2 linked regions of the Pelagicoccus sp. SDUM812003 genome follow. The protein of the gene in region 2 interacts with the protein of the main gene of each other region in a pairwise test. Links are inferred from orthologs where the notes say so. Each region holds a gene or a part of one and is shown on either strand. Other genes may lie near its edges.

Region 1 (13,686 bases), on a different replicon or contig from region 2:
ACGCTCGTAGGTCGCATCCCTGCGCTCGCGCTGGAAAACGCGAGCCCAGAGGTCTCGCGCCACCTTGGGACCCCGCACGCCCTCGCCTTCTACTCTCCAAACAACTTTTCGATCTCTCGTCGATCGCGCTTGGTGGGGCGACCCAGCCCGGCGTCGCGTCGCAGCACGTGCTGAGCCGCGGTCATGCGCAGGAGCTCGAAGCGTTCCGGCGGGGTGAGGTCCTGCATGTAGTTTTCGACCAGCTTGGCTCCCACGCGTTTCTCCAGCAGGCCGACGACCTTGACCTCTCGCAGGATCCCCTCCTTTGAAACCTCCAGCCGCTCGCCCACTCGCACGAAACGAGACGGCTTCAGCTTTTCGCCATTGGCGTGCACCTTCCCGCCGCGGCACGCCTCCGCCGCCTGTCCACGCGTCTTGAAGAGACGCACCGCCCACAACCAGCGGTCCACCCGCACTTTTTCCAAAGCTTCTGCGCTATCACCCATTTCGTCGATTCGAGCTCACCAATCTAGCCAGACCTCAGCTAGGCTGACAAGTCTGCAACGACCTGCCTCCAAAAACGCCGAGCCCGCCTGAATTACCTTTTCTTCCCCGGGCCCGCGCCACAAAACCGACACTGCGCTCCCGATAACTCTCGCTCGACCGTCCCACCTTGCTGCCCTCGTCTAAAAAACACAATTATCCACGCGTCGATTTCATCAACCCGCTTTGCATGTTCCTGCTGGCCTGCATCGGGGTGATGTTCATCTACAGCGCCCAAGCTTACGTGGACGGAGGTCAGTGGAAGAGCCAGATCGTATGGATCTTCATCGGGGCAGGCATCTACGCCGCGGTTTCGCTGACGAACTACGCCATTTTCATGAAGTACAGCCACTGGCTGTGGCTGCTCGCGGTGGTCATGCTGGCCGCGGTGAAATGGAGCCCGTTGGGCGTTTCCCGTTACGGAGCGGAACGCTGGCTCGACCTTGGATTCTACACCTTCCAACCAGTGGAAGTGGCCAAGCTGGCCGGCATCGTGATCAGCGCCAGCATCCTGACTCGATCCGAGGTGGGCGACATCAAAGACTCGCTCCAAGTGCTTGCCAAAATGGCGCTTGCGATTTCCGTGCCATTCGCCTTGATCTTGCTGCAGCCTGATCTCGGATCAGCCATGGTAATCCCCTTCTTCGTGTTCGCCCAGCTATACGCCTCAAACCTTTCCAAGAAATTCTTCACCACCGCGATCTTCCTTTTCGCCGTGATGGTGGGGGCCATTTTAATCGATAACCGCAACTACGTTAACTTTTTAGATGAAAAAGGCCTGACGCCCGCCGAGGGCCAAGGCGAATACCAGGGCACCACCTGGTTCCCTCTCAAAGACTATCAACGAAATCGTATTTTAACCTTCCTCGATCCCGGCAAAGCCGACCCGCGCGGGTCCGGCTGGAACCGGGAACAATCCGTCATTTCAGTCGCCTCGGGCGGCCCGTTCGGCAAAGGCTGGACACAGGGCTCCCAGGCTCAACTCGGCTACCTGCCCCGGTCGGTAGCCCACAACGACTTCATATTCTCCGTTCTCGCGGAAGAAGCCGGCTTTATGGGAAGCGCTGTCGTGATCTCCCTCTTCGGTTTATTGTTAGGAAACAGCCTGCGCATCGCGGGCATGGCCAAAGACCGCTTTGGCACGCTGCTCACGCTCGGCGTGGTGGCGCTGTTTTCCGTCCACATTTTTGTGAACATCGCAATGACGATAGGGCTCATGCCGATCACAGGACTGCCGCTCCCGTTCTTAAGTCACGGAGGCACCTTTGTAGTGAGCTGCTGCATTCTCATGGGACTCGTCCAAAGCGTCTATCGCTATCGAAAGGACTTTTAGATCGCTGGTGAAACAGCGACGCGAACACCCTTTAGACGCCCCCAAGGAAACAAACACCAAGCTCTCTCCATGGCTGCCTCCTGTCGCAACACAGGAAACGCCAAATGAGCGAACAAGAAAACAAAACAGACCAACAAAACCCTTCACAAAGCAAACTCGATGAGGAACTTCGCCAGCCTCCTAAGCAGACGAAAGTAGAGCCGGTCGACCAGGACAAGCTGCGCAACGAAGCCCAGCAACGGGCCAAGAAACGACCTCTGATGACCAAGATCATCGAGACCTTCAAAAAAGAGAAACGCCCCTATCGTGAGCTGATCATCAACTCCGAGCCGCTCGAGACCCGAGTCGGCCAGCTGGTGGACGGCATCCTAGACAAGTTCGACATCGAGCGCCGCCACTCCGCCCAGCGCATCGTGGGCGGCATCTTCAAGGGCCGCATCAAGAACCTCGACCCAGGCCTCAAAGCGGCCTTCGTGGACATCGGCATGCCCAAAAACGCCTTCCTGCACTACTGGGACATCCAGCCGCAGGACGCCGATTCCTCCATCGAAGTGGTGCGCGTCAACTCTTCCAAAAAGAAGAAGAAGCAGGCCAAGATCCCGCTCAAGGACATCCCCAATCACTACCCGATCGGCACCGAGATCACCATCCAGATCACCAAAGGTCCCATCGGTACCAAGGGTCCCCGCTCCACCACCAACCTCTCCCTGCCAGGTCGCTTCATCGTGCTGATGCCCTACAGCGACCAGTGCGGCATCTCCCGCAAGATCGAGGACGTCAAGGAGCGCCAACGCCTCAAGAAGATCATCCGCGACCTCACCATCCCGGAAGGCATGGGCATCATCGTGCGCACCGCTGGCGAAGGCAAAAAGGCCCGCTACTTCGTGCGCGACCTGCACATCCTGCTGCAGACTTGGGAGAAGATTCAGAAGAAAATGGATACCGCCAAGGCCCCCTGCTGCCTCTACAAGGAGCCGGACCTAGCGGAGCGCACCGTGCGCGACTTCCTGACCGAAGACATCGACCGAGTGCTGATCGACAATCCGAACGACCATGCCGCCACCACGGAAATGGTTTCCCAGATCTCCAAGCGCAGCACCGCCAAGATCCAGCTCTACCAGGACTCGATCCCCATCTTCGAGCGCTACAACATCGAGAAGCAGATCGAGCAAACCTTCCAGCGCCAGGTGCCTCTGCCCTCCGGCGGAGCCATCGTGATCGAGGAAACCGAAGCCCTCATCGCCATCGATGTGAACACCGGTTCGCACAAGAACAAGAAGGGCAACGAAAACGATACCATCTTCCAGGTGAACTGCGAAGCGGCGGAGGAAGTCGCCCGACAGATCCGCCTGCGCAACATCGGCGGTCTGATCATCATCGATTTCATCGACATGAAGCAGCGCCGCCATCGCAACGCCATTCTCAGCCGCATGCGCGACGCCATGGCGACCGACAAGGCCAAGACCCACATCCTGCCCATCTCCCCGCTCGGCATCATGCAAATGACCCGCCAGCGCATGCAGGAATCGGTTTCGAGCGGTCTCTACACCGACTGCCCGTACTGCCGCGGCAAGGGCATCGTCAAGTCGCCCACCACCGTTTCAGTGGAGCTGCAACGCAAGCTCTCCGGCATCGTGCGCCGAGCTCGCAACCGCACCCCCGACCTGGCCAAGGCCATCAAGCTACGCATTCTGGTCAACCCCTCCATCATCAATCGCCTGCGCGAGGAGGATGCCGACCTGCTGATCAGCTTGGAAAAGGACTACAACGCCCAGCTCACCTTCCGAGCCGACCCGAACTTCCACGTGGAAAACTACCGCGTCATCGACGTCGATACCGGAGCAGCCTACGGCTAAGCCGAGCTCGTAAAAAGACTTACAAACCACAAGCCCGACTGGTCTATCGCGACAGTCGGGCTTATTCGTTGCCGACTTGACATTAGCGGATCGCATTCGACCTTATCGCCCAAGCGGTTTGCCAATCCACGCAAAACCGATTCGCTTAAGTTCCCACAAATCAGGAAGATACCAACTCAATCAACTCCCGAACTCATGGCCCTCGAATGGAGCGAAGCATACGAAACCCAAATCAGAAAAGTGGACGAGCAACACCAGCAGCTCTTCCGCTTCGCCAACAAGCTGGAGGAACTGATCGGCCAGGAAGCAGCTAGCAGCGAGGAAGTCGAACAGTTGCTTCACTTTCTCAAAACCTACGCGGAAAGCCATTTCCGCTACGAAGAAGCCTGTATGGCTAAACGACGGTGCCCCGCGGCGAAAAAGAACCGCCTCGCCCACCAGACCTTCATGGAATTCTACGAGGACTCCACCGCGAGCTATCGGGAAAACGGCTTCAGTCGCGAGTGGCTGGAACGCCTCAACAGCTTCATTCAGGACTGGCTGCATAGCCACATCTGCGCTGTGGACATCGAGCTAAGACACTGCCGAGGCGCTCCGAAAACCTGACACAGCGCCTCCCCAAAACGCTACGCAGGCCCCGATCGAACCGCCCGAACGCGCCGAGGACGTCGCGTTCCACCCGCTCCCCCAAAAGGTGGTGCGTGACGTCCCCGGCACGCTCTTTCCCATCAGTCCGACCAGCACCGGACCAGCACCGGACCAGCCCTCTCCTACGCCAAGAAACCAAGTTTTTGCTACAACGTTGTAGCAAAAACTTTACGGCCGGCGCACCGGCGGCTCGCTGATCTTCTTGATGGAGTTGTCCTCGTTCATGAGGACGAGCTTGGGACGGTAGTTGTCGATCTCGTCATCCTCCACTTCCTCAAAGCTGGCGATGATGACCTTGTCGCCGCGATGCACCAGACGGGCGGCGGCGCCATTGAGGCAGATTTCCCCGGGCTTGCCCCAGATGACGTAGGTGGTGAGACGATTTCCATTGTCCACGTCATAGACGTCCACCTTCTCGAATTCCACCAAGTCAGCCGCCTTGCAGAGGACGGGATCGATGCTGATCGATCCTTCGTAATTCAGGTCCGCATCCGTCACCGTAGCGCGGTGCAGCTTCGACTTTAGCATGTGTCGCTTCATTGTAAAAATTCCTATTTCGCTCTTAAACTTCCGCCGCTTCGGCGGGCTCTTTCACTGGATTCAGATCCAGCACCGCATTCACTCCTCTCAGCACCAGATCCGGCACCATGACATCGAAAATCCCCGTTTCGCTAAACAGCCGCGAAAAGCCGCCCGTAGCGATGATCTGACATTGCCGATCCGAGAAGGCTTCCTGCCGGATGCGAGCGATGAGCTCTTTGATCATGCCGAGGTAGCCGAAGTAGAGGCCGCCTTGGATCGCTTCCGTGGTGGAGCGGCCAAGGGCGGATTTCGCCTTGGTGATTTCCACGAACGGCAGCTTAGCGGTCTTGGACCCGAGAGCGTTCATGGCCAAACCAAGACCGGCGCAGATGGCTCCGCCGAGGTACTCGCGATTGGCCGTCACCGCGTCGAGCGTGATCGCCGTTCCGAAGTCCACCACCACCGAATCCTTACCGGGAAACAGCTCCGTCACCGCGATTGCGTTGGCGATGCGGTCGGCGCCGACTTCCAGCGGATTGCGGGTCTTGATCTTGAGCTTGGTCTTCACCCCGGCTTCGAGGAAAAGCGGCTCGAGGTTGAAGTAGATGCGACACGCGTTGCGCAGAGAGTGCATCTCGTCCGGCACCACGCAGCTAATTCCGATGCGTTCGATGGCGTGCGGATCCACGCCATGTTCCTTCAAAACGGAAACCAGAAACAAGCCGATCTCGTCTCGAGAAGCGCGAGTGCTCTCCTTGCGGAATTGAATCACAAACCGGTCTCCATCGTAGACCGCCCCATGCATCTGGGAATTTCCTACATCTATACAAAGATTCATCTTAAACCCCTTCTTGGATAATAGCTTACGCCTTCGATGCCACCGCTGCGGCCGTCTCGGCGAGGTCCATGTTGTCAATCAACCGCACGCCCTCGAGCACCACCGCCCCGAGGCGACGGCCCTCCAGATCGGCCACGTACTCGACCTCGAAGCCCAGCGTCTCCAGCTCGCGGGTCGCATCCTGCGGCGTCTCGGCGGCGCGCATGGCCTGGTTGAAACGAGCCGCGAGCTCCAGCCCCTGCGGGCTCAGGCGACGGTTGCGCGAGCTCATGGCCAGCCCGCTTTCGGTGCGTCCGGTGGGACACGGCACGATTTCCACCGGCAGAAAAAACGCTTCCACCATGCCGCGCACCAGCTGCAGCTGCTGCCAATCCTTTTCGCCAAAATACGCCCGCGTGGCGTCCGCGATGCAAAGCAGTTTCATCACCACGGTCATCACCCCGTCGAAATGCCCCGGGCGATGCTCGCCCTCCAGCACGGTCGAAATCTCGCTCTCGGTGATGCGGTAGCGGTAGTCGTCGGGATACATCTCCTCGTAGGTCGGAGCGAAAACCGCCTGCACGCCGAGCTCCTCCAGAGCCGCCAGGTCCTCCTGAAAATCCGCCGGGTACTTCTCGAAATCCTCCGGGTTGTTGAACTGGGTGCGGTTGAGATAAATGCTGACCGCGGTCAGGTCGTTCTCCGCTAGCGAACGCTGCGCCAGCGAGAGATGGGCCGCGTGCAATCCTCCCATGGTGGGAATGAAACCGAGCGTCTTGCCGCCCGCTGCGCCATTTCGCCAATCGCGAAACGCGGAAGCCGTCTTGATAACTTGCAACATGGCAACGCCCTCCGCTTAGGAAGCCGCCTTGACCAGCTTCGACGAATATTCGCCGGCCGCTGGAAAAGCTTTGGACTGCACGTCGGCGCAGTAGCTGTCGACCGCCTGACCAATGGTCTCGGCCAAGTTGGCGTACTTGCGGGCGAAACGCGGCTGGAAGCTGCGATCCATGCCAAGCAAGTCGTTGACCACCAGCACCTGGCCGGAAACCTCCGGTCCGCAGCCGATCCCGATGGTCGGGATGGTCAAAGCCTCGGTCACCTGGGCCGCCACGTCGCCGGGGATGCATTCCAGCACCACGCTGAAGCAACCCGCTAGCTCCAGCATCTTGGCGTCCTCGATCAAGGCTCGGGCCGCGGCGTCGCTCTTGGCCTGCATCTTGAAGCCGCCAAACGCGTTCACCGACTGCGGCGTCAGTCCGAGGTGCCCCATCACCGGCACCCCACTATCCACGATGTGCTCGATGAGCTGGATGTTGCCCTTGCGCCGCTCCAGTTTCACCGCGTTGGCCCCAGCCTTCATCAGCTGGTCCACCGCGTCCATGGCGATTTCGGTGCCCTTGCGATTGGAGAGAAACGGAAGGTCGGCGATGATCACCTTGTCCGGCGCTCCTCGTCTCACGGCGGCGGTGTGGGTAGCGATCATTTCCACCGTCGCATGCACCGTGCTGTCGTAGCCGTGCACCACCATGGCGCAGGAATCGCCGACAAGAATCGAGTCCACACTCGATGCGTTCAAAATCTTAGCGGTCGCCGCATCATAACACGTCACCATGGTGATCGCGCGGCCGTCCGCCTTCCACTTCAGGAAGTCTGGTATGCTTTTCATAATTCGGGTGCCTGTCGCGAGGATCAGGATCCAAAGATGAGTGTTAGTAGGATTGTGTTTTCTTGAGAATCTTGGGTCAGCTGGATTAGGCGCCTGGCTGCTCAAGACCCGCTTAACAAACGAATAAGTTCACCTGAAGCAATGCAAAATGGCTCGAAATAGGGACGCTTAACACTTCTTTGCGCAACTGGTTTTTGTAACGTTGCAAAAACCAGTTGCTTAACCGTGGAGCTGCGAGAGGTTCCCTGCACCCGCTCTCCCTTGCGAGCGCAACCTTGCCTCCGCGTCCCCAATTTTATTGAAAACCGCTAGGCGGCTCGCGAAGCTCGGCTTCGAATCATCCCCATGGCCAATCTCATCGTACACGGCGGCAAACCGCTTTCAGGAACCATCACTCCTTCGGGCAACAAGAACGCAGTTCTTCCTATTCTCTGCGCTACTCTGCTCACGGATGAAGCGGTGACCTTGAGCAACGTGCCAGCCATCACCGACATCGAGAAACTGGTCAGCTTTTTCCGCTCAATCGGCTCCCGCATCGACTGGGATCGCGAAGCCAAAACCATGCGGCTGGACCATTCGGAACTGGAAACCGACTTCGACACCGCCTCTCTCCCGCAAGGCATGCGTTCGGCGGTGCTGCTCTTCGCCCCGCTGCTGCATCGCTTCAAAAAGATCGCCCTCGATTCCAACCCCAAGGGCTGCGCTCTGGGCATCCGCGAGCTCGATCCGCACCTCGAAATCCTCGCCTGCCTCGGAGCGACGATCGAGCACAACGGCGAACTGAAACTCACGATCGAAGAGCGCTTCACTGGGGCCTCCCACTGGGCGGACTACATGTCGGTCACCACTACCGAGACCTTCGTCATGGCCGCCGCTTTGGCCGACGGCGTTTCCACGCTGACCAACGCCGCCAGCGAGCCGCACGTGCAGGACCTCTGCCGTTTCCTCATCTCCATGGGAGCAAGCATCGAGGGCGTCGGCACTAGCGTACTGACCGTCACGGGCGCGGAAGCTCTCCAGGGCGCCGATGCCGCCATTTCCTCCGACCACCACGAAGTGGCGACCTTCCTCGCCCTCGGAGCCATCACCGGCGGCGAAGTTCAGGTGCTCGATTCCACGCCTCAGCATTTCGATCTGATCAACCGCAGCTTCGACAAGCTAGGCGTCACCATCGCCTACGACGGCAACACCGCCATCTGCCGCAGCTCCCAGGAGTTGCGTATCCAACAACCGTTTACACCCAACCTCCTTCCGAAAATCGAAGCAGCGCCTTGGCCTTACTTCCCGGTCGACCTGCTTCCCCCCATGGTGGCCCTGGCAACCCGATCGGAAGGCGTAATGCATTTTTGGAACAAGGTTTACGAAGGTGGCTTCTCCTGGCTGCCCGAGCTGGTGAAATTTGGCGCTCACGCCGTGGTGAGCGATCCGCACCGCATCATCATTTTTGGGCAACGCCCCATGCGACCGGCTGTAGTTGAAGCGCCATACATTATACGAGCTGCAGTCGCTCTCTACATGACTGCCGCCAGCATCGAAGGCCGCAGCATTGTGAAGAACGCCGATCCGATTCGGAGGGCCCATCCGAACTTCGCGGAAAACCTGCGCAAGCTCGGGGCGGAAATCGAGTGGGACGAATAGGACTTGCAGGCGAGAAGGGATAAGCCCCTCGCTCCTAGGCGCTTCCCTCGCCATGCAAAGCGCACGGCGCCAGCCCTTGGGCGCTGCATTGCGCAGTGAGAAGAGCGCCAAGCTGCAACTGAAGCCGACTGGCGCGAACATTGCGGAACCGAGAAGTCCTGTTCGCCTATCTGGCAGACCGATCGTTGCTATCGCCCAACGGCGGCGAGAGCCAAGCTCGATCAAGCTCCAAGGACGCGAAACCGACGACACCCAAAACGAAAGGACCGACAATGCTCTACAGTATGAAATACTTCCTCGACCAAGCCTTCATCGTGGAGGGAAAGGAAAACGGGAAGTGCTCAGACTTCTATTTCGACGACAACCAGTGGCGCCTGCGCTACCTCGTGGTGAAACAAGGCATCTTCCTAAACGCGTCCAAATCGCTCCTGTCGCCCAGCTCCTTGCTGCGAAGCGAAATCGAGGCTCGAGCAGAAGGCATCCCGCTCAACATCAGTAGCGAAAAACTGGATACCGCTCCCACTCTCGACGAGCGACTTCCTGTATCCCGGCAAAAGGAGATGGAGATCGCAAGCCACTACAGCTGGTCCACCTACTGGGAAGCTCCCAGCGCCATCCAACCTGCCGCATCGATGGATGTGCCCCCACTGCTCGAGCCGCAGGACGAGCGCGACCAGGACCCCAACCTGCGATCCTTCCAAGAGGTGCTCGGCTACCGAGCGCAAAACGCTAACTCCACGCTCGGGGAACTGAACGACTTCATTCTCGACCTCAGCGACTTTTCCATCCCCTTCATGGCGATCGACGCGAAGCCCGGCGAGTCAGGCGGCACGCGCCTGATATCCACTCGCCTGCCGGAAAACCGTATCCGCTTCAACTACGCGCAAAAAGAGGTTCTAACCGACTGCAGCTCCTTCCACTTGAAGGAAAGTCCCAGCGCCGATCTGAGCGACGGACGCCTTTCTCTGGGCGATCAGCAAAAGGTCACCCTTGCTTCCCATCTCTAGCTACCCCGATACGACCAACCTTATCCGATAAACTGCCGACGAAACCGGCACGCCCAGTCTTATGGACATGAAAGAATTCCTCTCAAAAATCGACGGACAAGCAGTGCTGCAAGGAGCCATCACCACAGTGATCATCCTAGTCGGAGCGATGCTTATTTGGCTCCTCATTTCCAGAGGACTCCAACTCCTAGAAAGACGCCCAAAGGTATCCAAAACGCTGATACTTCCGATCAGGCTCGCATTGCGATACGCCCTCTTCCTGATGGCGGTTCTCCTCATCCTGACCTCGTTCGGCATTCCGATCGGAAACTTCTGGACCTTCGTCTCCACCTTGCTCGGTTTGATCGCCATCGGCTTCGTGGCGGTGTGGAGCGTATTGAGCAACATCTCGGCCACCTTCTTTCTCCTGCTGGTCCAGCCCTTCCGAGTGGGAAACTTCGTGAAGGTCGTTGGCGATGACATCATGGGCGAGGTCATCGATATCAACTTCATGTTCACCACCATCCGCAGTACGGAAGGCGACGTCTTCAACGTTCCGAACAATCAGTTTTTCCAAAAGGCGACGCTCAGACCCGCCGATCCCAAAGCCTACATGAAAAAGCTGGAGGCGAAGGAAGACGAGGCCTGATCTTCGCGAGGCAATTCTAGTCGCCGGAAAGCGCGGGCTCCTTGGTCGGCAGAGATCGTCCGTCGACCCATGTGCCTTCGACCATGGTCGATGTCGGATAGGCCGGGAGGCCGAACTGGTTTTGCTGCAACTGACCCGCCAGGATCTCCACCGCCATCTCGCCCACGCGGTGGCAGTTGTGCACCACTCCGGCGATCTCCCCGTCCTTGCGTTCCGGATACACATCGATGTAAGCGACATCCTCAGGCAGCCTGACGTCCAGCTCTCGAAGCGCTTGCTCGACAAATAGCGAGTGGCTGACGATCACCTCCGGTCGCCATTGGTCCATCCATTGCTTGAGGTGCCGGGCATCGATCCTTCGATTGTTTTCCGGGCCCTTCTCAAAGAAAAGCATGGGGATGCGCTCCTCCTCCCGCAGCGCTAGCTGGCCGGAGAGAAAACCGCTGGACCAAGCCTGATTCACATAGTCGTCCCACCAGCGCGGCATGATGCATCCAATTTTTCGATACCCCGCGTCTATGGCCTTGCGCATAGCGAGCCGCATGATCGAGCGCTGATCGTTCGAAATGGTGTGCACCGCCAAAGAGCTGGGAAAAAAGTCGATCTTCACCGCGCTGAACTTCGTCCAATCCCAATCCAGCTCGTTGTCGATGGTCGGCATGTGCGAGGCGATCACCACGCCACGAATGCCCCGATTGACCAGAATCTCGCCGATGCGCTGGATGGAGAGGTTCGGATCGCCCAACCAAAAGTGATCGAGCTTGTAGCCAAGCGATTCGGCCCGTTCCGAAGCGCCCTCGTAGAACTGGCGGTGCGCGTCCACATCCTTCCAGCCGAAGCGGGTGTTCCAGTGCGTCACGTAAGCAAGAGGCGAGGCCTTGCGCGACGCGGTGGCGTTTCGCCGGTAGGCCACCAAAGCCCCGAGGGCCGGGTCGGGGCGATATCCCATCTTCTCCGCCAAAGCCTGAATTTTTTCGATGGTCTTCTGCGGAAGTCGCGGATGATTGCGCAAGGCCATGGACACCGTCGTCGGGTGGCATCCATACTCCTTAGCAACGTCCGCCAATGTTATGCGTTTCATCACGGGGTATCGAGGTAGTAGATCCGAACCAGCAAAGCGTCGATCGCCGTTTTTCGCAAGAAGGGTCTATAGTTAGACAAGCTTCCCCCATCGAGCCATTGCCCCGCGCGCCGGAAGACCCTAAATACCGGTCATGCTGCGCTTTCTCATCGCTTCATTCAGCCTTGTTTTCCTCGCCCAGGCCGCCCCTCCCATGACACCGCCAATCCGTATCGCGCTCGTATTTGACGATGGCCCAGCGCCCGAACAGGCGCCGAAGCTGCTCGAGATCCTCGCCTCCCGCGGCGTACGCGCCACCTTTGCCCACGTCGGCGAAACCATGAGCCAGCATCCGCAAGTCGCTCGGCTGATCAGCGAGCGCGGACATGAGATCGCCAACCACTCCCTGCGGCACCGCGATCCGGACAGCCTCAGTCCTAGCGAACTGCAGGAGCAGATCCAACGATCCCAAGCGATCATGGCATCGACTCTCGACACGGCCCCGCGTTGGTACTGGCCGCCGTTTCTCAAAACCAGCGAGTCGATCCGCGAAGCCTGCCGCTCTGCCGGCATCGCGCTTTACGAGCCGGCCTCCATCGTCGTCTCCCAGGATTACGACACCTCGGTTTCCGCGGACGAAATCGAGCGCCTGGCCACCACCGGCGTGACCGATGGGGCGGTGATTCTCTTCCATGAATGGCGGAAGGAAACGGCCGACCGCCTTCCCGCCATCCTGGACGAGCTCAAGCGGCAGGGCTGCGTCTTCCACACTTTCACCGAGCTGCACCAAGCCGTCGCGGCCAGCGCTCCTTAGCCGTCACTTCCCATTTCCGTCCGATAGCGTCCCCGAGCATCGCTTGGCGCAAGGATCGAGCTGAGGCGACCTAGGCGCCAAGGGTTACTGTGTATGTACAAACCGCTCCCGCTGCGCTAAACTCCCCGCCCGATCCGGCGGAGGCGCTCCAAGACATGTGCAGCGCTCCAATCCGCTCGTCGAACCTGCGCATGATAGCGGTTCGCCTGACGCCGAGCAAGCAGACTCGGACCAGGCGCCAGCCGGCTTTCAGGTCCTGCGGCCAGCTTTCGAAGTCAAGAAAAACCGAGGAGAATAATTACCCTTCTGTCTTTATTTCTTCTTTAACTTCCAGACCCCGGCGCCTACAAAAATCAGCTCCTTCGTTTTCTGAATTCGTAGCCCCCGCGAACCGCGATTTCACCTCATAGCACACACAAGACTATCCTTTTATTCATTCATGAAACCACTCCTAGAAGACAGCGCCGAAACCGCCACTGACGACATCTCTCTCGACTTGGGCTATGGTCAAACGCTCCAGCTCGAACCGCGCGAAAACCTCATCGGAGGCATGACCATCGAGCGCCGTTTCACCAAGGACAAACGCCATCCGTACGAAACGGTGGAGTGGGTGCGTCGCGACGTCGCCATCATGGACTGGAAAACCGGCAAGCCGAGTTTCGAGCGCGAGGGCGTAGAGGTGCCAGAGCATTGGGGCGACAGCGCGGTCAAGATCACCGCTTCGAAGTATCTTTTCGGCAACGATCCGGGTACGCCGCAGTACGAGGATTCGTTTCGCCACGCCTTCGATCGCATCGCCAATACCTACACCCTTTGGGGCTGGCGACACGGCTACTTCGCCACCCTCGACGACGCCCTGGCCTACAACCACGAACTGAAGCACTTGCTGGTCAAACAGATGTGGGCTCCGAACTCTCCCGTCTGGTTCAACATCGGCCATTGGGAGCAATGGCGCTGGGACCGACCCGACTTGCGTCCGTGCATGAAAGCCCGCGGCAACCGAGCTTACAAAGCCCATATCCCCACCGACGGGACCTCCGAGGACATCAAAGTCAGCGAGCTGGACAACGCCTACATCCACCCCCAAGCCTCCGCCTGCTTCCTGCTCGATGTGGAGGATTCCATGGAGAAGATCCTGGAGCACCAGATCGCCGAAGGCGGCGTATTCTCCA
Region 2 (17,086 bases):
GAGCTCTATCGCCTTCGATGTGCTGCCCGGGCTCGCGATCCCCTTGCCGGCGATTCCGAAACCGGTGCCATGGTCCGGACTAACCCTCAGGTGCGGCAATCCTAGCGTCACGTTCACGCCGCTGTCGAAATCCACCGCCTTGAAGGGAGCCAATCCCTGATCGTGATAGGTCGCCACCACCACATCGGCCTCTCCTTTCATAGCCCGAGCGAAGGCCGTGTCGCCCGGCACGCAGCCTTCGATACTCCCGGTCAAACGAGCTCGCAAGGCATCCAGCCATGGATTGAGTCGCTCCTTCTCCTCCGACCCAAGCAAGCCGTCCTCGCCAGCGTGCGGATTGAGCCCACAGACGATCACTCTCGGCTCCATGCGACCGAGTCGCTTCCCCAGCATGTGGGCAGCCTCTACCGCTCGCTCGAAGACCGGACGCGTCAAAGCCTCCGGCACCTCGGCCAAAGGGATGTGCCAAGTAGCGAGGCACAGGGCTAGGCGTTCACCCACGAAGGCCATAGTCGGCTCGCCGCCCCAACGATAGGCGAAAAACTCGGTCTGACCGGGAAACTCGTACCCGACCTCGGCGCAGAGCGATTTGGCGATCGGGCCAGTCACTACCGCGTCGCAACGCCCTTCCAAGCAGGATCGAGCCGCCGCTTCCATGGCAGCCATGGCGACCTTGGCACCTTTGGGATTCGGTTGGCCAGCTTCGAAAACCTGTTCGCTCAGGCTTTCCCCACTCACCGCGAGATCGGAGCGTCGAACGATGCTGTCGATCCAGTTTCCCGGGCCGAACAGGACGAACTCCGCGCCTTCGTAGCGATTTTCCACCAAGCAGCGCTCGATGAGCTCCGGTCCAAGCCCGGAGGGATCGCCACAGGTGATCGCGATGCGTTTGCGGCCCATACGCGCTTAGTCCTTGGCCCGCCCCGGGCGGGAAAAGCCCCGTTTTCCGCTGGCGAAAAACTCCAGAAAAGTCCTCAGCTCGGGACTCGGATCCCCTGCTTCCGCCAGCAACTCCTCCGCCTTCTGCCGAAGGTTTCCCGAGTGGGCGAAAACGGACTTGTACGCCTGCTGCAGCTGGCGAATCGCCTCGCGGGCCACGCCTCGACGACGCAGCCCCACCACGTTCAAACCGAACAGCGCGCTGCGCTCCGCAAGCATGGTGAAAGGCGCCACATCCATAGTGATCGCGGACAAACCGCCAACCATGCATCCCTGACCGATGCGACAAAACTGATGACTGGCGGCGCTGCCGCCGAAAAACGAGAAGTCACCCACCGTCACGTGCCCGGCCAGCAACACCCCGTTTGCGAGAACCACCTTGTTTCCCAACTGGCAGTCGTGCCCTAGGTGGGAGTTAGCCATCAAAAAACAGTCCGAACCCACCGTGGTCGCCCCATTCTCCTTCGTGGCTCGGTTGATCGTCACCCCCTCGCGCAATGTAGTTCCATCGCCGATACGAACAAACGTCCTCCTGCTCGGGTCGAATCCTAGATCCTGCGGCAGTCCAGCCACCACCGCCGCGTTGCCGATCGTAACTCGATGGCCGATACGCGCCCCGTCCTTGATAACCGCGTGCGATTCCACCTTCACTCCATCGCCGATCTCCACATCCGCCTCGATGACCGCGAACGGTCCGATCTCGGCCTGCTGGCCGATCTTTGCTTCCGACGAAACGACAGCGCTTGGGTGTATCATAGCGGGCGGTTTATAGCGTGCCCGCATCGCGGGCCAAGTCCAATGTTCAAGCGGAAGGAATCAGCTGCAGGGCCTGCAGTCGGGTCAGCACCAGACGAAAGGCGCTGGTGAAGCGCTTAGGCGTGTATTCCACCCGCTCAAGCAGGTTCGGGACGTTCATCCACTCTCCAATTTCGATCTCATCGTGATTGAGTCGAAACGGTCCGCTGCCGGTCACGCGATAGACATTGATGAACTCCTGTCCCGTCTCCTCGCTCGGCAGGAGCTTAAACAAGAGCTCCAGCTCCTGCTTCGGCTGGTAGCCAAGCTCTTCCTCCAGTTCCCTCAGCGCCGCCTCCAAGTAGTCCTCTCCGCTATCCACATGCCCGGAGCATGAGGAATCCCACGCCCCCGGCCAAGTGTCCTTGGTCTTGCAGCGCTTCTGCATGAAGATTTCCCCTTCCTTGTTGAAGACCAGAACGTGCACGGCTCGATGGCGAAGCTTCTTGGCATGGGCCTCGGAACGAGGGGCTTGGCCGACTACCCGGTCGTTTTCATCAACGATGTCGAAAATATCTTCTTGCATGGTGTGAGCGATGGAGAAATCTGAGTGCCTCTGGCTCCAAAAATGGAGCAGAGCCTCCCCCGCACTACGAGAAAAAATTTGTAAAAACCCGCTATGGCCAAAGTTTCCGTCGAACTGATTCACGAAGTCCTCTCCAGCAACGAGCTCGAGCCAGAGGTCATCCAAAAAGTGCTGAAACAAATCGAGGAACAGGCCGCCGCCGAAGCGGAGGCGGAAAAAGCCAACCGCGAGCCGCCGGTCAAGAAGCAGTTCGTGATGATCGTCTCCGACCCGCGCGGCACCCTGCCAGACGAAGACTACGTCGGCTGGGTGGCCCAAATCCCTGAGGACGACAACGTCGGCACCACTCTGGAGAAACTGATCCGAGCGTCCTACGAATACAACATCTCCAAAAAGGGTCGCAAGTACCCGGTCAAGTCCATCGGCGAAGCCTGCGAGGCCGTCGGAGCCCGTTTCCTCAAGGAGCAGGGCATCGCTATCAAAACCAAGATCCCGGTCACCGTCCTGAAGACCGACAACAAGATTCCGGAAATCGAGAGCGACTTCTAACCGCCCTCGGAGGCAGACTGGCCCGCCAGGATTCGCGAGGTCGCCCTACGGGCCGAAGAAGGCCTACGCTTGAACAGGTTCACGTGTATCCACCTACCGGACACGAAACCTTGGCGCAATCACGCGCCAAACGATCCGGAAGCGCAACCATAGGCCCCGCGAACTCGTCTAGAAAAACTGACACAACAAAGCCGGACCTCCGCTTGTCTTCACGCCCATTTCACGCAACAGTGATGGACCGTCCGCGCTAAGTCGCCGAGCCTTGCAAACGCCAACCCTAACCGATTCGAAGCCCATGATCAGCAACCAGGCCACCACGGAAATCAAGACGCCCTACACAGTGAATCTGGCGGATGGAGATCCAGAAGCGAAACGCGAAGAAATCCGCCGCTACTTCCACCAAACCTACGACGCCTACGAAGCCCTGTTCGAGCCGATGGTGGACAAGAAAGCGTTCACCACCCGGGCCGATCCCTTGCGGCACCCACTGATCTTCTATTACGGCCACACCGCCACGTTTTTCATGAACAAGCTGGTGCTGGCGAAACTGGTCGACAGAATCAATCCTCAGTTCGAATCCACCTTCGCCATCGGAGTGGACGAAATGTCCTGGGACGACTTGAATGAAGCGCACTACGAATGGCCCGACCCCGACGCCGTGCGCGACTATCGCCAAAAGGTGCGCGAAACCATCGACCAACTCATTTCCAAGCTCCCCATCACGCTGCCGATCAGCTGGGAGAGCCCGTTCTGGCCCATCCTCATGGGCATCGAGCACGAGCGAATCCACCTCGAGACCAGCTCTGTGCTGATCCGCCAACTGCCGCTGGAAATGCTCGATGGCGCCCATCCGCTTTGGAAGGTATGCGAGAAGGACAACCCGCCTCCGTCGAACGAGCTGATCACGGTGCCCGGGGGAAAGGTCTCACTCGGAAAAAACCGCAACGACCCCTACTACGGGTGGGACAACGAGTACGGCGCTCACACCCAGGAGATCAAGGACTTCGCCGCTTCCAAGTATCTCGTATCCAATCGTGAATACATGGAATTCATCGACGACGGCGGCTATGCGACGCAGCGCTACTGGACCGATGAAGGCTGGAACTGGGTGACCTACGAAAAAGCGACCTGCCCTCGGTTCTGGCGACCCCAGCCCGACGGCAGCTACAAGCTTCGTACCATGCTCAAGGAAATCGACATGCCTTGGTCATGGCCCGCGGAAACCAACTACCTCGAAGCGAAAGCGTTTTGCAATTGGAAGGCTGAAAAGACCGGCCAACCGGTCCGTCTCCCGACAGAGGAGGAATGGTATCGACTATTCGACTACACGGAACTTCCTGACGCTCCAAGCTGGAACAAGGCGCCTGGAAACATAAACCTCGAAGGCCCAGCCTCCTCCGTGCCTGTGGACACCCACGCCTTCAAACACGGCTTTCACGACATCGTCGGAAACGTATGGCAGCACACCGAAACTCCGATCCGCGGCTTCGCCGGTTTCGAGGTCCATCCGCTCTACGACGACTTCTCCACGCCTACTTTCGACACGAAACACAACCTGATCAAAGGCGGCTCGTGGATCTCCACCGGAAACGAATGCCTGAAGGCCTCGCGCTACGCGTTTCGCCGGCATTTCTACCAACATGCCGGTTTCCGCTACATCGTCAGCGACGCTCCAGTGGAAATACCGGACGACTCTTGGGAAACCGATCCAGAAGTGATTCCGTATTGCGAATTCAATTACGGAAAGGACTATTTCGGCGTGGCCAACTATCCTGAACGCCTTGCCCAGATCTGTCTCGATCTCGCGTCAGATCGCCGACGGGAATCCGCCTTGGCGCTTGGCTGCAAGACAGGACGTTCCGCCTTCGAGCTCGCGGCGGGATTTCAGAACGTGACTGGCATGGACTTCACCGCCCGCATGATCCGCATCGGCGTGCAAATGAAGGACAAAGGCTACACTCAGTACGTGCTGCCCGAGGAAGGCGAGATCGTTTCCTTCCATCAAGCGAACCTGCAGGAGCTCGGCCTGGATGGAACACGCCAAAAGGTGGACTTCATGCAGGGCGACCCGTCGAACCTGAAGGACATCTACAAGGGCTACGATCTCATCCTTTTGGATACGGTTTTAGAGCGCACCTACAATCCCGAGAAATTCCTGGCCTCGGCCCATCAGCGGCTCAATCCAGGAGGACTGCTGGTCATTTCCTCTACCTACGACTGGCGGAGCGAGGTCACCGAAAAGGACAACTGGCTCGGCGGCTTCAAGGTGGATGGCGAGAACGTCACCAGCCTGGACTCTCTCGAGCGCGTTCTCGGGCCTGCCTTCAAGCGGATCGGCGAACCGCGCGACGTGGAATACGCGCTACGCAAGACCGCTCGCACCTTCGAGCACAACGTGACTCAAGTCACCGTTTGGGAGAAGAAGTAGCCGGAGCACAGACTACGCGAAGAGCTTCGAGGACGAACCCCAAACGGTTCGTCCTTTTTCGCGACCTCATCCCGCCCAACTCGCGAGCGCCCCGACGAAACGAATACAAAAAGCGGGCTCCGAATCGAATCGAAGCCCGCCGAAAATGGTTTCAGTTGGTTGAACGGTTTCGCCCGCTCACGAGGGGCGAAAGCCGCCTCTAACCAAGCCAGAAGCTGAAGTAGAGATAGAGGCCAACCACCAGGAACGCAATGATCGCCGTAAGCGTCTTGTTGCCGGCATCCCAGCTCGACTTGATCTCTTCCGCATCCTTGCCCTTGATCATCTCGCCATAGGTGAGAGCCGCCTTTTCAGCTGGCGGTGGTTCCGTCATGAACGAGGCTACGATGACGATGACAATGCTCAACGCGAAGAGTACGCCTGTGGCGTAGAGGAAGTTGAAATCGCCAATCGCGGCGAGGAATGCGGGATCGCTGAATTTCGCATCGCTCGCCCCAAAGAAGGTCTGGATGGTCAGCTTGAGCATGCCGAGTCCGAATCCGGCACCCAGTCCCCAGGCCGCGCCGTGGGCGTTGATCCGCTTCCAGAAGAGACCGAGTAGGAAGACCGCGGTGATCGGGGGCGCCAGGTAGCCCTGCACGCTCTGCAGGTACTGGTAGAGTCCACCGCCCGCGACAAGCTTCATGACCGGGATCCAAAGCATGCCGGCGCCAACGACCACGGTAGTCGCCACACGACCGGCGAACACGTAGTGCGCTGGAGGCATTCCCGGACGCATCTTCTCATAGATGTCCACCGTGAAGAGGGAGGCGCTTGAGTTGAACAGGGAAGCCAAGGAGCTCATCAGAGCCGCCAGCATGCTGGCTACGATCAAGCCGCGGATGCCCACCGGAAGCAGTGAAGATACGAGGGTCGGGAAAACCATGTCCCCATCGATGACCGATTCGCCCGTGGGAAGAATCTTAGACGGGATGGTGATGACACCCTCCTGATGGAGGGCCCAGCCGATCAGACCTGGGATGAGGAAGATCAGTACAGGAGTCACCTTGAGCAAACCGCCGAACAGAGCGCCCTTTCGCGCTTGCTTGAGGTTGGCCGCAGTCAGCGTACGCTGCACGATGTATTGGTCGGTACACCAGTACCAGACACCGATGATCGGGGAAGCGATAAGCACGCCGAGCCATGGGAAATCGGGATCGGAAAGCGGACGCCACAGTGCGAATTGCTCGGAGTTGGCGCTCGCCATCTCAACCAGATGGCCCCAGCCGCCGAGCTTGCTCAAGCCGTAGAAGGTGATCAGACAGGATCCGAAAATGAGGATGATGGCCTGCGGAGCGGAGGTGTAGAGCACCGCTTTCATACCGCCGAAAACGGTGTAGAGACCGGTCAGGATCACCGTCATGAACGCTCCCACCCAGAAGGCCGCTTCCGGCGAGCCGAAAGTGTCGGGCATCAGAACCTGGAAAACCAAGGCTCCGGCGTAAACAGTGACGCTGACCTTGGTGAAAATGTAAGCCACCAAGGATACCAAAGAGAGCAGCAAGCGCGACTTGGAGCTAAAACGCTTCTCCAGGAACTCCGGGATCGTGTAAACGCCGGACTTGTAATAGAACGGGACGAACACGTACGCCAGCAGGATCATCACCCAGGCGTGCAACTCCCAGTGCGCCATCGCCATACCGGTGGAGGCCCCTTGGCCCGCCAGACCGACGATGTGCTCTGAACCGATGTTCGAGGTGAAGATCGAGGCGCCGATGGCGAAGAAGCCAGCGTTGCGCCCCGCGAGAAAGTAGTCGGTCGTATCCTTCTGGTTTCGCCCAGACCACCAGGCGATCAGCCCGATCCCGACGAAGTACAGGGCGATCACCGCCCAGTCCATTAGTTCTAAGGTACTTTGCATTAGATTAATCCGTTTAGATTATTTCGCGCTGAACTTGTAGATCGTCGTCGTATCGTAGACGTCGTCCGGCGTGAGGAGGGTTGTTGGGAAATTCGGCTGATTCGGAGTGTCTGGATAGTGCTGCGTTTCCAAGCAAAAGGCGCCGCGATAGTCATAGGTCTTGCCCGACTTGCCGGTGAGCGATCCGTCTTGGAAGTTGCCGCTGTAGAGCTGAATGCCAGGCTCTTCGGTCAATACATCCATAACGCGGCCGGTGTTAGGCTCGTATACTGTGGCAGCCAAAGCCATGTCGCCATCCTGATTGTCCAGGACCCAGTTGTGATCGTATCCAAGTCCGAAGGACAACTGCTCGTTCTCGTCTCCGATGCGTTCCGCGAGGGTGTGCGGCGTGGTGAAGTCGAACGGCGTGCCGGCCACCGGACGAAGCTCGCCGGTCGGGATGAGCCCCTTGTTGACCGGCGTGAACTTGCTGGCGTAGATGGTGAACTCGTGATCCAGGATGGAGCCCTCGCCTTCGCCCTTCAGATTGAAATAGGCGTGATTGGTGAGGTTTACGTGAGTCTTCTCGTCAGTGGTCGCATGGTAGTGAATCTTCAGCGAGTCGTCATCCTGCAGCCAATAGGTCACGGTGATGTCCAAGTTTCCTGGATACCCTTCCTCGCCATCCTCGCTGAGGTAGGAAAGCTTGAGGCCTTCGATGCCGTTCTCCACCACTGGCTCAGCGTCCCAAACGACCTTGTTGTACCCTACGATGCCGCCATGCAAGTGGGCGGGCATGTCGCCGGGCTCGTCATTGGTCGCCAGCTCGTAGGTGGTCCCATCGATCTCGAATTCGCCCGCAGCGATACGGTTCCCATAGCGACCGATCAGAGCTCCCTGGAACGAGGCGTCCGCTTCGTACTCGGCCAAGGTGTTGAATCCTTGCACCACGTCCTCGTAGTTTCCGTCCCGATCCGGAGCGGTCAAACGAACGATGATTCCGCCGTAGTTGATGATATCCACTTCCATTCCATTGGCGTTGTCCAATGTGTAGAGAGTGACTTCCTTGCCGGATTCGGTGGTGCCAAAGTCGGTTTGTTTCACAACGTCACCTTCCTTTGCGCAGCCAGCTCCCATGACAAGCGCCCCGGTCAGGGCGGCCACGTAGAGCGACGTTTTCAATGATGAACCATGCAGTCTCATAAGCTTCTATTAGGGTTTTATTGGGTATAATTCTGAATGCGATCTAGGCCGTGAAATCCATCACGCAGCTAACGCTGAGATAGCGTCGGCGCGACGGCGGTCGTTTTCGAACTTCGGAACTACTGACTCTCCTGCCACAAGTTTCTCCACAGCCAGCGAACACCGCCTCTTCCATACATCGGGAAGGGTCGGCGAAGGGACTTGGGGACAAGACAAGGAAATGGAAGGGATAGCTTCGTAGTGGGATAGAGGTCAGAGGGTTAAACGATTGAACAGGTTGCTCAAGAACGAAAGCCAACTTGGGTTAAGCGGGCCGCGGATACTGTGAGTTTTGCCCTGAACTGGTCCAATCCGATTTTTACTTAACAGTAAAGTTAATACGCGACGGGACAAACGCTTTGGCAAGCGAGCAATAACATCGTTTCAGCTGCTTCCCGCCAGCATCCTTGCATCAACCCTAACTAAAGTCATAGCAACCGTCTGACCAAGCTCCAATCGGCCATTGGAATGGCCCTTCCCATCCGCATGAGCGAGGCTGGCCACCACAGCTGCCCCGCCTCTGCCATCGAACTGATTTCGCTCCGACTGGCGACGTGATTTTCCCGTCCCTCTACGGGTGCTTCATCGAGCTCTAGCGTCGAGGACGCTTCCAGCTCTTTCCCAAACCAACGCTGCGGATTCGCGAACCGGCCCGCTTTTCGTATCCATTTTTCTGTAGAACGTATGTTCTATATCAATACAGGTCCTAGGAACCGCTGGAGGACCCTACCCTTTTCTCTCTGGTAGCGAACACGTCGTGTAAACGCTCCGAGGGGAAATCCCCTCACCGTATCTGAGGTCTATGGAGCAAGTTATGTAAACTGAGCATAAAGAGGCAATAGACTCAACAAAGGGCTCTCAAGGAGGCCGCTGCCGCACCGTTTCCGATAACTCCTAAAAATTTCCTCAGGCCAAACCATGAGGGACCAACAACGCTCCAACGGGTTTTCTCCATTCCATCATCATTTCCCCGGCAAAGCGTAAACCTCAGAGACCAGACAACATGACCAAATCCGCTCCGCTACCGATTCAGGGCAAATGGCTCCAACTCCTCAGCCTCGGCATCGCTCTAATCCTCCAATCTCTGGCAATCTCCCCCGCGCTCGGGGAAGAGCCTCCTCCCGAAGGCCAGCCAGAGGAGCTCGTGATCAACGCCATCGTTTCCGAGCCAATCAACTTTCCTCTCGATGCGCCGCCGGAGGTGAGCGACATACAGGTTAGCGGACTGCCCGCCGGGCTCGAGTACGACGGCCTGGAGCAAGTCATCTTCGGTCAAATCGATCAGGTAGGAGAATACTTCGCCCAAGTCGATTTCACCGAGGGCGGCGTCACTCATGGCATGCCCATCCGCATCGGCGTCTTCACTGCGGCGGACTATCCCGGCCAGCCGGGAGACGGCTCTCAACCTCCCCCAGACGAGCAGACCTTCGAAGTCGTTATATCGATCGGCGCGGGCCAGCCAATCTATTATCAAGTGCCTGTTCCTCACGACGCCTCCAACATTCAAGCGGTCGGTCTCCCGCAAGGCGTCTCCTACAACGATCAGGAAAACGCCATCACCGGCTCCCTCAACGAACCGGGCGACTACTATGGCAGCGTCGACTTCGATCAGGCCGGCCAGCCACGCTCCATCCCGGTCACCATCTATGTGGAAGGCAGCGCTATCGGCGCCCCTGGCGACGGCACGCAAACTCCGCCAGCTGAAGACGACCTCCTTCAAATCAACGTCATCGTCGGCCAGCCGCTCGACTTTCCGCTTGATCCCGGCCCCGAGATTTCTGGCATCGTTTTCTCGGGCCTCCCCACTGGCATAGACTACGATTCGACCAATCAGAAGCTCGTTGGAACGCTGCAAGCCGAAGGTCACTACGAAGCTCAGGTCGAGTTCGTCGAATCCGGCATCACCGTGAGCATGCCCGTATTCATCGACGCGTTCCTTTCAGAAAACTTTCCGGGCGACCCCTCGAACCCGAATCCGCCGAAGGACGGGCATTCGGAGCCGCGCTACGTATCCGGCGTTGCAGGACAACCTCTTAGCTTCCCGCTTCCCTACGACTTGAATGCCGTGGGAGTCGACTACGGCATGTACGCGGACGGCACCGTTTCCATGCTGCCTCCTGGGTTGCAGATCAATTTCGAGACTAACGCGATCGACGGCGTACCCGAGTATCCAGGCTTCTATCACTTCATCCTCATCGTTTCCGACGGAGCGGAACAATACGAGGACTACTTCGATTTCGATATCGCTCCGGCGAATTTCGACGACGGCACGGGCGGATACATCCCGCCTATCAACATCATCGGAGATGTCGGAATGCCCATCGACTATTGGGTCGACATCCCGCAAGACATGCTTCGGATCCAATGGGACGTCCTGCCGGAAGGCATCGCTTGGGACCCCGAGACCCAGCGCGTTCATGGCACCCCGGTCCATCCAGGCTTCTTCGAAACGGCCATCTACGGCGTCAAGGACGGCAATGAGGCTCGCATCCCAGTTTACTTCGATATTTTCGACGCCTACCACGGTGGCGGTCCCGGCGGTACCGAAGAATACATGATCTTCGGATTCGTAGGCGAGTTCGTGAGCTTCTCCCTTCCTTTCGATCCCTCCAAGACCTCGATCGAAATCGGTTCCTACGAGGACGGACTTCCAGCCGAACTTCCGGTGGGCATTGAAATCGATTCCGAGAACGGCTTGATCGTTGGATTCCCGCAGGAAGGCGGTTTCTACCACTCCATGCTTAAGATCACCGAGGGCGAGGAATCCCGCCAAGTCCCTCTGTACTTCGATTTTCAATACAACAACTATGGTGGAGGCGCCCCTGGCGAGCACTATCCGCCGGAATACCACGAAGGTGATGACGAGACTGTGCTCTTCGGCGCCGTTGGCGTGCGTTTCTCCTTCAAGTTCCCCACAAACGAGTCGGAAACGGTCTCCCTCCCCGCTGAATGGGAAGGCCAAAGTTTCGCTCTGCCGACAGGCTTGAGCTACAACGTGGAAACCAACGCCATCGTGGGCTCTCCCACCGAATCCGGCATCTTCGACGTGCTCGTTCGCATCGAAGGAGCCGACGGCATCGAAAAGCTCAAGCGCATCCTCTTCCTTGTAAGCGACGGAGGCAGCGCCCCCAAGCTCTCCTTCTTCTCCGAAGCCGAGTTCATGGTCGGCGAGGACTTCGACTACCAGATCCTCGCATCCGGCTCGCCAACCGAGTTCGCCTTCGAGGAAACGCCAGCGGAACTCTCGCTCGATCCGAGCACAGGTTTGGTGTCAGGACGTTTCGACTACGAATCCGAAAACGACCTGATCGTGCGTGCCTCCAACGAAGCCGGCGACGCCTACGGAATCCTTTATCTCGACGTCGAGTATCCGCACGACGATCCGGGAGGAGATCCCGATGTGCCGGACGGCGTCATCGAAGACACCGAGCCTCTCGTGGGACGCGTCGGCGTGCCGTTCCGCATCGAGGCTCCTGCCGAATTCGCAGGCGCGACCTTCGAGCTAGTCGGAGAGTCCACCTTCCCTGCTGGCATCGGCTTCTCTGAAACGGAAAACGCGGTCATCGCCGGAACGCCCACCGAAGCTGGCCTCTTCCGTACCCATATTTCCATTACGCAGCCGGAAAAGGTCACCGAAGTGAAGCTCATCTTCTTCATCGGAGACAGCGCTGCAGCCCCTCAATTCATTTCGCCCGACTATCTCAACGCCAAGCTCGGCAGCCCGATCGAGTTCCCGCTGGCCCTCGCCAATGGTCCTGCCACGATCGAGATCATTGGGAAGATCCCTGGCATCAGCTACGATGCCACAAGCCGCTCGCTCAAAGGCGCGATCGCCGACCCAGGCTTCTATACCTTGCTCGCAGTGGCGTCCAATGACAATGGAAAGGGATTCCTCCTGATCGACGTGGACGTTTGGGACGATGGCTCGTTCCAGGATCCACACGAAGTCTACCCCATCAACGTTTGGGGCATGGTAGGCGAAGTATTGGATTTTCCACTACCCGCGGACCCGGCTCGCAGCGAAGTCGCTATCGTGAATGGTCCAGACGGGACGCCTTCCGTCATTCCTCCAGGCTTGGAGTATCTGCAGAACTACGCCCTCATCAAGGGAGTGCCATCGCAGGAGGGTTTCTATGACCTTCACCTCGAGGTGACTGAGTTCGGCTTCACGCGCCGCGAGCACATCATCTTCGAAATCTACACTCCGGAAACGCTGCCGGACGACCCGAACTTTCCGACCGGTCCCGGCTACGAGGAGCCTGACGACGGCCACGTCGAGCCGATCCTCGCCAAAGTGGGCGAACGCCTCTACTTCGAAGCGCCCGTCATGGGCCAAACCGTCAGCTTCGAAATCGTCGACAGCAAGGACGGAGAGGCTTCCGAACTGCCTCCTGGCGTCACCTTCAACACCACCGATGGCGTGCTATCCGGCGTGCCGACCAAGAGCGGCGTCTATCCTCTCTGGGTCAAGGTCAACGAAGACGGCCACGTTTTCACCGTGTTCGCTCCAGTAGTGGTGAGCGGTCCAGAAGGGTCGCCCGAGGTCACCAGCGTCGACTACATCTCTGCGCTTCCTGGTGAAAACTTCGAGTACCAGGTCGTGGCCACCAACGAGCCGACGGAGTCGTACATCGAGTTCTTCGACGTTCCTGGCATCCTCAGCTACGATCCGGAGAGCATGATCCTCAACGGCAAGTTCGACTTCGGCGGATTCTTCACCGTGCTGATCGTGACCAAGAACGAAACCGGCGTCGGCTACGGACTGCTGCACATCGACGTGCTCGGTCAATTCGGAGGCGGCGAGCCCATACCCGAAATCCCCTTGTTCATCAACGGCACCTCAAACGTGGAAATCGACTGGGAACTCCCGACCTTCGTTCGCGGATCTTCCTTCGTGGTCGGTGAAGACCCAGGTGGATTTGTGACCCAGCTGCCCGAGGGGCTGTCCATGGACGAAACCACAGGTCGGGTCTACGGCACTCCCCTGTATCCAGGATACCACTTCGTCTACGTGACCGTAGACCAAGGCGAGCTGCCAAGCCTCGCCCTGAATATCGGTATCGCCCCAGGACTGCCGACTCCAATCATCATCAGTCCACAGTGGTGGGTCGGTCATCAGAACGGCCAGTTCAACTACCAGATCCATGCTACGGACTTCCCAAGCGAATACTTCGCCGAAGGGCTTCCAGCAGGACTCAGTCTGAACGCCGCCACTGGAACGATCCACGGCATTCCGACCGAAGCGGGCGAATTCGAGGTGCAGCTTAGCGCCCGCAACAAGTCAGGCACCGGCGAGAGCACCACGCTCTTTCTCTTCATCGAGGAGCAGCCTCGCATGCCAGTCGTTTCCGGTCCCTACTACCTGGAGACCCAGGTCGGGGCTGAATTCAGCTTCCAAGTCAACGCTACGGAATCGCCCTTCAGCTTCGCTGCTTGGGGTCTCCCGGCAGGCGTCACTCTCGACTCTGAAACAGGACTGATTTCCGGCACGCCTCTCGTCAGCGGTTTCTTCCCAGTTCGTGTGGAAGCCTACAACGAATGGGGTATGGGATCTTTCAATACATCCGTTCTCGTGAAACGCGCGGCTCAAGCTCCGAGCTACACCGGCCCGAACAACGTCGGAGGCAAGGTAGGACAGGAGTTCTTCTTCCATCCGCCCGCATCGGGCACCGTGAGCAGCTGGTCCATCTCCGAAGGCAGCCCGAACGCGCTGCCAGCGGGCCTTAGCATCGATTCCGCTAGCGGCATGATCACCGGCAAGCCGACCAACGCCTTTGCGGGAGCGATCGAGCTAGAGATAGCTGGTCCCGGAGGCTCTTCCTACGCTAAGGTCTACTTCAAGATCGCGCCAGCTTTGGACGCGCCGGTTGTATCCAGTTCCCCATTCGCAAAGGGAACAAGCGGACAAGCTTTCAGCTACCAGATCGTAGCATCGAACAACCCGATCGAATTCGCAGTGGAAAACCTGCCTAGCGGGCTCGATTTCGATGCAAGCGCTGGTTTGATCAGCGGAACTCCGGACAAAGCCGGCTACTTCGATATGCTCATCCGAGCTCGCAACGCGGCGGGATGGGGACCGGTTCGTCTCCTGATTCTGGATATCATCCCAGGACTGGAAGCTCCGATGATCGTCAGCGCCCCCTACAAGAAGGGTCAGGTGGGACAAGCTTTCGAATATCAGATCATCGCCAACAACCAGCCTACCGGCTTCGCCCTCTCCGGCTCGCTCCCGGCTGGCCTGGCACTGGATGCCACCACGGGTCTGATTTCGGGAACTCCGACCGAAGCTGGCGTGAAGGAAGTCATCCTCAGCGCATCCAACGAAAGCGGATCCGGAAACGGCATGGTATTCATCCTTGCGATACGTCCCTCTCTGGAAATGCCGAAGATCACCTCTTCCGGCACCGCCTTCGGAAAGGTGGGAGAACCCTTCGTCTATCAGATCATCGCCACCGGTACGCCGACTGGCTACGAGGCCTCGAATCTTCCGGACGGCCTCACGCTCAACGAGTCGACCGGCTTCATCACCGGCACGCCGACCACGCCGACCAGAGAACCCGTATTGATGGTGGTCGTGGCAAGCAACGGAGCTGGACAGAGCCTCCCTCGAGGCGTCCTGCTGGAGATTCTCCCCGCAGCGGCGGCCCCTGAAATCCTCAGCGGCAGCTACGCCATCGGCAAGGTAGGAGACGATTTCGAGTTCCAGGTCTTCGCGACCAACGATCCGACTTCGTTCTTCAGCCCGAATCTGCCTCAAGGACTCAGCATCGATAGCGCGACAGGCCTCATTTCCGGATCTCCCGAACAAGCGGGCGAGTTCATCGTGACGCTTAACGCGAGCAACGAAGCTGGAGCTGGCGAACCGGCGTCACTGGCGCTCTTCATCCTTCCCGGGGCTGCAATGCCGCGGGTCACCAGCCCGTCCTACGCTCTAGGCAAGGTGGGCGAGGAATTCTCCTATCAGATCGTGGCGACCAGCGAACAGATCGACTCCTTCTCCGTGGAGGGAGACCTGCCACGCGGCATCGACTTCGATCCGACCACCGGCCTGATCTCGGGCTCTCCGGTCGAACCGGGCATCTCCAGCGTCTTCCTGCTGGCTACCAACGACGCGGGCACCAGCTTGCCGCAGCCATTGAAGATCAAGGTAGAGCCGTCTCTGGAGGCGCCGAGCATCACCTCCGCTCTGCGGACTTCCGGCACGGTTGGCGACGAGTTCAGCTACGAAATCCTCGCATCCAACATGCCGCAAGAACGCCCGCTTCCACCGAGCGCCGAGTTCGAAGCCGTTGGCCTGCCAGCAGGTTTGGGCATCAACAACGCCACCGGCATCATTAGCGGAACTCCCGAGGAGCCAGGCAGCTACACCGTGACCTTGGTCGCCACCAACGAAACTGGTCAAGGCAATGCGAAGTTCCTCGTGATCAAGATCGCTCCGTCGCTGCAAGCTCCGGTCATCACCAGCGTGACCAAGGTTCCCGCTCAGGTCGGAAAGAGCTTCAGCTACACCATCAGCGCCACCAACGACCCGACCTCCTACGACGTCGAGCATAGCATCGCCTGGCTCGGAGTGAATACCGCGACGGGTCGCCTCTCCGGTACGCCGACCAAGCCAGGAGTCTTCTACGCAGGCCTCTTCGCCTACAACGATTCCGGCGAGAGCAAGCTCGCTCCGCTCGAAATCGTGGTCTACCCGGCGGCGGAAACGCCGAAGATCACCAGCGAGCGCCAAGCGAGCGGCAAGATCGGAGAAGCCTTCTCCTATCAGATCGAAGCCAGCAACGCCCCGACCTCCTACTCGGTCAGCGGTCTGCCATCGGGCCTGACCATCGATCCGGCATCGGGTCTGATCTCCGGCACCCCGGCCGCCTCCGGCGTCTTCGAAATCGTGGCTGTGGCCAGCAACGAAAACGGAACCGGCGATCGGGCCATCATCACCCTGGAGATCGAGGCGCGTTTCGAAATCGTCATCGGCGCAACCGACGAATAATGGGCCCTGCGTTTGAAATCGATGACCTTCGACCTTTGTTAATCCCACACCCCTAAAAGAAGCATGCATTCTCTCAACGAATCCTTCTCGCGGGCGCTGGTTCGCGGCTTCCTCACGGTTGCCGCGGCCCTGGGCCTCACCCTCCACAGCCACGCAGCTCCCTCTCCCATCGACGACGGCGAGGTCGGAGCGGCCTACTCCTACGACCTGAAGGCAAACCTCAACTGGGGCGGCGGCGATCCGCCCGACGACCTCACCTACACCGAAGGAGCGAAGCCTCTGCCGGATGGACTGAGCATCAATCAGAGCTCCGGCGTCATATCCGGCGTGCCCACCACGGCTGGCAGCTACATCTCGACCATCACCCTCACCTACGAAGGTGAAGCAAACAACGTCGAGGTGTCGTTGACCATCTCGCCACAAAGCGGGACGCCCGAGATCACGAGCGCCTCCCTTTCCGTCGGCATGGTGGGAGAAGCCTACACCTACACCATCACCGCCAGCGAGAACCCGACCACCTTCAACGTGGATCCGGACGAGCTCCCGCCTGGGCTCAGCGCGGATGCTAGCACGGGGGCGATCACCGGCACGCCGAGCGAGCCCGGCTCCTACCCCTTGACCATCAGCGCCAACAACGCCATCGGCACCGGAGCGGACTTCACCCTGACCATCACCATCGATCCGGCAGGGGATCTGCCGGAGATCACCAGCAGCGCCACCCTCACCGGCGACGTAGAC

Evidence for each region.
Region 1: the proteins of QEH54_RS03305 (region 2) and panC interact in binary tests that used the Escherichia coli proteins (3 or more experiments, as listed by UniProt). The link is inferred for Pelagicoccus sp. SDUM812003 from one-to-one orthologs.

What each region holds. Positions count from the first base shown.
Region 1 is NZ_JARXHY010000022.1:48,186-61,871, reverse strand. Bases 4,643-7,453 are described here. They hold panC (pantoate--beta-alanine ligase), read right to left. Parts: upstream 6,540-7,453; coding sequence 5,745-6,539; downstream 4,643-5,744. Other genes in these bases: panB (3-methyl-2-oxobutanoate hydroxymethyltransferase), read right to left, coding at 6,555-7,367; QEH54_RS21175 (type III pantothenate kinase), read right to left, coding at 4,922-5,719; panD (aspartate 1-decarboxylase), read right to left, coding at 4,643-4,899. Outside these bases: QEH54_RS21200 (S4 domain-containing protein), read right to left, coding at 90-485; rod shape-determining protein RodA, read left to right, coding at 653-1,855; QEH54_RS21190 (Rne/Rng family ribonuclease), read left to right, coding at 1,960-3,711; QEH54_RS21185 (hemerythrin family protein), read left to right, coding at 3,907-4,317; more of panD, read right to left, coding at 4,528-4,642; QEH54_RS21160 (UDP-N-acetylglucosamine 1-carboxyvinyltransferase), read left to right, coding at 7,713-9,005; QEH54_RS21155 (hypothetical protein), read left to right, coding at 9,290-10,012; QEH54_RS21150 (mechanosensitive ion channel domain-containing protein), read left to right, coding at 10,080-10,640; QEH54_RS21145 (LacI family DNA-binding transcriptional regulator), read right to left, coding at 10,657-11,721; QEH54_RS21140 (polysaccharide deacetylase family protein), read left to right, coding at 11,855-12,514; QEH54_RS21135 (adenosylcobalamin-dependent ribonucleoside-diphosphate reductase), read left to right, coding at 12,954-13,686. UniProt on the Escherichia coli protein: Catalyzes the condensation of pantoate with beta-alanine in an ATP-dependent reaction via a pantoyl-adenylate intermediate.
Region 2 is NZ_JARXHY010000002.1:248,033-265,118, forward strand. What follows is about bases 502-3,323. They hold QEH54_RS03305 (NUDIX domain-containing protein), read right to left. Parts: upstream 2,261-3,323; coding sequence 1,742-2,260; downstream 502-1,741. Other genes in these bases: pdxA (4-hydroxythreonine-4-phosphate dehydrogenase PdxA), read right to left, coding at 502-900; lpxA (acyl-ACP--UDP-N-acetylglucosamine O-acyltransferase), read right to left, coding at 907-1,695; QEH54_RS03310 (hypothetical protein), read left to right, coding at 2,354-2,809; ovoA (5-histidylcysteine sulfoxide synthase), read left to right, coding at 3,105-3,323. Also shown: more of pdxA, read right to left, coding at 1-501; more of ovoA, read left to right, coding at 3,324-5,237; QEH54_RS03320 (sodium:solute symporter), read right to left, coding at 5,437-7,137; QEH54_RS03325 (aldose epimerase family protein), read right to left, coding at 7,156-8,319; QEH54_RS03330 (putative Ig domain-containing protein), read left to right, coding at 9,362-16,348; QEH54_RS03335 (Ig domain-containing protein), read left to right, coding at 16,412-17,086.